DNA from 3 places in the Paenibacillus nitricinens genome. Region 2 is predicted to be linked to each of the others. Evidence: riboswitches for the same ligand, from Rfam matches in the RefSeq annotation. Region 2 holds a riboswitch; each other region holds the start of a gene.

Region 1 (2,201 bases), 2.0 Mb from region 2:
ATGATTGACAAGCTCAAGAAGATTTTGACAGAAGCATCGCAGATCACGCGCCAGGTTATGGATGCAAGCCGTGGAATCGAAGATAAGAATCAGAACTTAAAAATTGTCATGGCACAGGTAGCCTCTTCGTCAAATGAGCTAGCTCTTGGGGCAAATGAAATATCTACGGATATCGCTGAAATGACAGAATCTATTAAAGATATTGAGAATAAAGTCTCCAATTATACGAACTCAACGAAAGAAATGAACAGACGTTCAATACATACATTAGAACTAGTTGAACAAGGGCGCCAATCCGTAGATACTCAAGCTGAAGGCATGCGCAAAAACATCCAGGCTACTCAAAAAGTAGCGGATACTATCGAGGCCTTGTCTCATAATGCTCGCGGAATAACGATGATCACAAAGACCATCACTGAGATCGCTGAACAGACTAACCTGTTATCGCTGAATGCCTCCATCGAAGCAGCACGTGCCGGAGAACATGGTCGAGGATTTGCAGTAGTCGCACAGGAGGTCCGTAAGCTTGCCGAGGAATCAACGGCTTCAACAAAGGAAGTCTTTGGTTTAGTTCGGAGCATTGAAACTGATATTAAACAAGCGATTGACAATATCGCTATCAACGAAGAAGTCGTACAGGTACAGAATGAGATGATCACTCAATCTGCTCATATCTTTGCTCAAATTGTACAAAGTGTGCAGTATATTACCGAGCAGATCTCTTCCTTCTCTTCTGAAAGTGATCTTATGCTGGAAAGTGCCTTGAAAATCTCAGGTGCAATAGAAAATATATCTGCAATCACTCAGGAAACTGCTGCTGGCACCGAAGAAGTATCGGCTGCAATGAATGAACAAATTAATGCCCTGCAGTCCGTCGCAGAAGAAACTGAGAAAATGACACAGGCCGTATTTAATCTACAGAAAACGATCCATATCTTCAAGTTTTAAACAACTTGCATAACGAATAAACCAAGCCATAAACCGTCCTCTAAGTTTGTCTTAGGGGACGGTTTATTTTCTATTATTTCATAGGTTTGACAAGACTTTCGTCAAAATTCGAGTTAATTTGCGATAATATATTGACAAAGGATGATCCCAAGGAATATATTGTAAAGGAAAATTATTCTTATAAATTTTAAATTAATATAGGCAAAATCTTCGAAAGAGGATGACGCAAAACCATGGATCTACAGCCTCATTTTTACTCTGAGGCCATGATTGCCAGGTTGCTAAGGACCCGGGACGGCTGAACTATTGTTCAGTCTTTACGGCGATTTACGCCACCAACCTGTGCCCTTTTTCGGAGCACAGGTTTTCTATTTTTGAGTTTATTGATCAATCAGATCACTTCGAAAGATCAATAACATAATAAATATTAATCAACTTGTGAGGTGTATCTTTTGAAGACAGTCGCAGATTATATGGCGGAAGCACTACGTAACCTCGGAGTGACCCATTCTTTTGGGATCATTGGTAAATCGATTTGTCCCGTAGTTCTTAAGATGGTAGACTATGGTATTGAATTTATTCCAGGGAGACATGAATCCAGCTCCGGATTCGCAGCAGCTGGATACGCGCTGAAAACTGGTAATCTAGGCGTAGCATTTGGTACTTCTGGTCCAGGCGGAACTAACCTGCTTACAGCAGCAGCACATGCGAAAGCCAACAACTTGCCAGTGCTGTTTATTACGGGCCACCAATCTATTAAAGAGCTTGGAATCCCCCAATGTCAGGACTCTTCCTCTTACTTAGCTGATTTAGCGGAGATGTTCAGACCTGCCACCTTGTTCAGTAAACTTATTGAACGCGGTGATCACTTTAGTACTATTTTTAATCATGCGATTTCAATTGCTCTTAACCAACGTGGGCCTGTTCATCTTTGTGTGCCGTTTGATGTACAGACAGAAGGATTGGAAGAGTGCAATATTGTAATTCCCGAACGCGAATCTCTAGTAAGTCTAGCGAATATCGACAGAGTAGTTGATGCTATCAATGCCTCAAAGAATCCTTTGATTATTGCAGGTAAAGGGGTCAATCGATCTGGGGCGCATAGCCAGCTTATTCAGCTCGCTGAAACTTTTAATATACCAGTAGTAACATCACCTGGTGGTAAAGGGGCTATGGTTTGGGATCACCCACTCTATCATGGTCCTATTGGTGTTGGAGGTTGCACCCACGGGGATGACCTGTTGAATAAAAGT
Region 2 (2,201 bases):
TTTGAATGGCTTAAGCAGAGTGGTTATCAGTTGTTTCAGGGATATTTATTTGGAAAACCTGACCCTATTCCCAAACAGTGATCCTAATGAGTAGATCTCCGTCTAGAGGATGAGATGAATTCAGGTCAGAGTCTGATTACAGGTGAGCCCCGGGGCTGTACAATTTAGGTAATTGAGAAGGGGGTCGGATGAATATGGAATGGCATAAATACATCACACGTTGGGCAGATTCCAGGGGCTGGGAAGGGCGAGAGATTGATTATCAGTGGCCTTCTCCCTCATTTCCAGTGGTAAGTATTCGCAGCAATTTAGGTCGCTACTCTGGTCAGGGTTATGGCAGCAGACCTCGTGTGAAGACAGCTGTTGGATTAATTGCTATTGGAGATATAGCTGTAGGCTTGATTTCCATAGGTGCGATAAGCGTAGGGGTTCTATCCGTGGGTGCAATATCACTAGGAATGTGGTTAGCACTTGGAGCGATAGCACTTAGCTGGCTTGGCTTCGCAGCTGGGGCGATTGCTATTGCAGGAGTGGCTGTAGGAGCGATCGCGATAGCCGAAAAAGCGTTGGGTGCTGTCGCCATAGGGGATACGGCATTTGGAGCGGTAGCCATAGGACGGATTGCTGGGGGAGCCGTAGCTATTGGACAATGGGCATATGGTCTAATCGCGGTTGGCGAGCATGGCTTTGGGTTAATTCCGATCACAGGTGATGTGTGGAATTGGTTTCGGCGACTATTTGGAGGTTGAACGCTCCTCCAGTCCTAAAGTATCACTCTTCGTCTGGGACAGTTGATAAATAATATCGATCAGTTAGAGGAAATTGATTGCAATTACCTATGTCGATCAAATATCAATTTCATACCAAATAATCATGCAATAAGATGCATAGTTATGTTAACCTTTGTAATGTAATCGAAACTTCATAGGCAAACCTATGGAAATGTAGGGACGCAAAGCTATAGGGACTAAGGTTATCACGACTATTGTCAGCCAGCTGCCAAAGAGTGTATAACGCTTTTTGTTTTTAAGGTTTAATAAAAATTAAGTCTTAATTTTTATGCAACTTTAGCTGCAATCAAGCTACTCTTTCGGGGTAGTTTTTTTTGTGCCCATTTTTAGGCATTGAAGAGATTAATATTACATCTGGGGGGTAGAAAAGATGAAAAAAATGATTGCAATCGCTACATCGGCAGCCATGTTAGCTAGCTTTTCGAGTGAGGCAGGTTATGCTTTAGCAAGTGATGTAAGCAAGGTAACTGTAGTGAACACTGTAGTACAAAGCAAGGCTGACCTAATAAGCAATGCGTCAGTTATTCCGTTTGATCTGTACGGCAAGGCTATCCTAGGCGCTTATAATGATGTTTTTAGAATGAATCCTGCGAATATTAAATCCATTACCAATAACGGTGGTAACTACTCAGGTTCACCTATAGCTAAGGCTATTGATGGCGATATGAGTACGCATTGGGAAACGGGCAAACCGAATAGTTCAACGTTTACGAATGAGGTTGTCTTTGTATTCAATGAGTCCACTGAATTAAATAGAATCGTATATGCTGCAAGACAATCCAGCGCAAAGGGTAAGGGGTTTGCCCAGGAATTTGATATTTATGGCTCAACAACGGATGCAGGCGACTATACGCTAGTATCCTCTGGAGAATATAAAGGCGGAGCAGGTGACGTAGTAGAGGTGCAGTTTGACAGGGCAACCTTTAAGAGACTTAAATTTGTCTTCAAAAAAGCTAACCAAGATTGGGCGAGTGCGGCTGAGTTTTCTTTTTACAAAGAAGATGCCGTATCCGCTAAAATGAAAAATTTATTCACAGATGACAGCTTGAGTCAAGTTAGCGCAGCATTTAATACGATGGAGAAATTAACGGCTTTAGAACAAGAAGTGCAGACACATCCACTGTACGCGCAGTTTCAAGCAGATATAGAGAATGCAAAAGTACTTCTGGAGAATCATCAAATAGAGGCAACAGCGGCTAAGGTTTCGAAGCTAAAAGGCTATGGTACAGCATATGAAAATGCCTATAGCGAAGCTTATAGAATGCCCAACTCAAACGTATCAAAAGTAACGGTGAACGGCGGAAGCTACCCAGGTACGAAACCGGAATACATGCTCGATGACCAACCGAATACACACTGGGAAACCAATAAAAACAATGACGACAGCTTCACGAATGAAGTTGTGTTTGA
Region 3 (2,201 bases), 570 kb from region 2:
TAATATCATAAGGTTTGCCCAAAATATGGGCAAGAACGTTGAGGCGACCACGATGCGCCATGCCCATCAGAATATGCTCTGCACCGTCATGCGCAGCAGCGCGTACGATTTCATCGAGCATCGGTACGAGAGCGTCATTGCCTTCCAAGCTGAAACGCTTCTGACCCACAAAGGTTTTGTGGAGGAAGGTTTCGAATTGCTCGACTTGGATCAGGCGGTTTAGCAGCTCTTTACGTTCTGTATTATTTAAAGGCGCTGGTGAGCTTGTGGATTCTGCCTGTCTGTTCAACCATTTCAGTTCTTCTTCTTCATGCACATGCCCGAATTCATAGGCGATCGTCTTGGTGTAAGCCTGACGCATACGCTGAACTGCATCCCATCCGGTATGCACATCATTCGGGGCATTCTCCCAAATGAGCGTGGCAGGTAGTGCGATCAGATCCTCACGAGTCAGCTCATAGGTTTCGAGTTCGAGATATTTAGCCATGGGATTGTGATCACGCTCAAGCGGATCAATATCAGCGGCCATATGGCCATATATACGAATATTAGCGATTAGCTTGGAAGCTCTTACTGCCTTTCTAAGCCATTCGGTGTCTCCCGAAATGCGAGGCTGTGGAGCCGGTTCGCTGTCCGGTGTTAGGGGTGGGGGACCCGAATTTGTAAAAAGCTCGCGATAATTATTCTCTACGGTGGATGGATCTTTCACAAACTGTTCATATCTTTCTTGAATGTAGCCTAAATTGGGTCCGTAATACTTACTCCAAATGGATTCGTTATAGGGCTCTTTGGCTGCCATGAATACATCCTCCTTAACGGATGAACTCCATACGTGACATTTTGTGTCAACGCTTACTGGAGCTGTGATGATTGCGGTTTCATTTCTCATCTTATTGTGCTACTTTCCACACGTGTAATCAATTCATTCTTTCGTCCAATACGTTCGCAAAATGGTATGGGTTAGCTTGTTCTAATGAAAAGAACGCTGTTTCTTCTCATTACCCATTCCTAAGGCCCACTAAAATGATTCTAATATCCTTATTTTTAACTAATAGGGAAGGAAGCATCATTATATTGTCTTAATTAATTTTATGAATAGGACGAGTATCGTGTTAATAGGACAAGATATCACAGAAAAGAGCTTCTATTTTTTGTTTTTTAATGGAAAAACTAATCAGAAATCGACACACTTTTCCACTTTAGTATAGTATAATGTTATTGCAGTTAGCGTTTTTCATCCTTTTTGAAGTAGATCCTTTCGTGTAAAGGGTCCAGTAAAAGGTAAACCTGCCGAAAGACAGGGGCACAAAGTCGCGGGTCTAAGGTAGAAATACTATGACAGCCGGATTGCCTGGGGACGTAAAATCTTAGGAGGAGATTTTTTGGACAAGTCCAACCAGGGAAGCAACAGAGAACAGCAGGTTATTGATGTAGACGTAGAGTGGGTACATTTATTATTAGCAGCTAAGAAGGCTGGCATAAAGGCAGATGAAATTCGTCGATTCTTTCAGGAGAAGACTGTGCAAGCCGTGCAGTAATACATTAGAGCGTTATATACCGAAAAAGGGCATGGCGATAAATCGCTGTGTCCTTTTTCTATAAGTTGTACACGATACATGGTTAGAATATAAAACGCCTAGGCCATCCATGTTAGGAGGGCGAAGGCGTTTATGTTTGATAGTATGAGTAGAAGAGGATCTTATTAGATCAGATGAAGGATTAGTCCTTCTGATCCAGGCGCCATTTCTGGTAGTCCAGAAACTCCTTGAATTCGCGTTTGCTTATGCCTGAGGCCATAGCTTCCTGCACCAATCGGAACCATTCCGAATCTAAAGGCGATTCCTCAGCATCATTAGGCTCTCCATAGAGCAAAGCATGGATGGATACCTGAAGCGCATCGGCGATCTTTTCGATAAACTGGATGGAAGGATTGGATTGGATGTTTCTCTCCACATTGCTAAGATACGATTTAGCAACATCCGCTCTGTCCGCAAGCTCAGATAGGGAGAATCCCTTTTCTAGGCGGAGATGCTGGATACGTTGGCCCATATTTTGTGCCACTATGCTGACGCCCCTCCGTATTTTTTGTTATTAGTATAGCAAATATCGATAAATTCGACAAAGTTTATTGTAAAGAGAAAAGCAGCATCTACTTATCCGCTTTCCGGAATAAGAATCTGCTGCTCTTCGAATGGAAGACT

The links. A riboswitch is a leader RNA that binds a small molecule or an ion and turns the genes downstream of it on or off. The one in region 2 is predicted to bind cyclic di-GMP.
Region 1: it holds a riboswitch for cyclic di-GMP, as region 2 does, so the genes downstream of both, ACN6KS_RS20650 (thiamine pyrophosphate-binding protein) here and ACN6KS_RS29490 (NPCBM/NEW2 domain-containing protein) in region 2, are expected to answer to the same signal.
Region 3: it holds a riboswitch for cyclic di-GMP, as region 2 does, so the genes downstream of both, ACN6KS_RS01845 (anti-repressor SinI family protein) here and ACN6KS_RS29490 (NPCBM/NEW2 domain-containing protein) in region 2, are expected to answer to the same signal.

The regions. Positions count from the first base shown of each region.
Region 1 is NZ_CP183948.1:4,632,000-4,634,200, forward strand. It holds gene ACN6KS_RS20645 (methyl-accepting chemotaxis protein) at 1-948, shown strand, start outside; cyclic di-GMP riboswitch class I at 1,139-1,234, shown strand; gene ACN6KS_RS20650 (thiamine pyrophosphate-binding protein) at 1,392-2,201, shown strand, end outside.
Region 2 is NZ_CP183948.1:6,630,504-6,632,704, reverse strand. It holds gene ACN6KS_RS29500 (EAL domain-containing protein) at 1-81, shown strand, start outside; gene ACN6KS_RS29495 (hypothetical protein) at 195-749, shown strand; cyclic di-GMP riboswitch class I at 918-1,004, shown strand; gene ACN6KS_RS29490 (NPCBM/NEW2 domain-containing protein) at 1,162-2,201, shown strand, end outside.
Region 3 is NZ_CP183948.1:415,084-417,284, forward strand. It holds gene ACN6KS_RS01840 (2-oxoglutarate dehydrogenase E1 component) at 1-799, opposite strand, end outside; cyclic di-GMP riboswitch class I at 1,271-1,355, shown strand; gene ACN6KS_RS01845 (anti-repressor SinI family protein) at 1,383-1,538, shown strand; gene ACN6KS_RS01850 (helix-turn-helix domain-containing protein) at 1,720-2,049, opposite strand.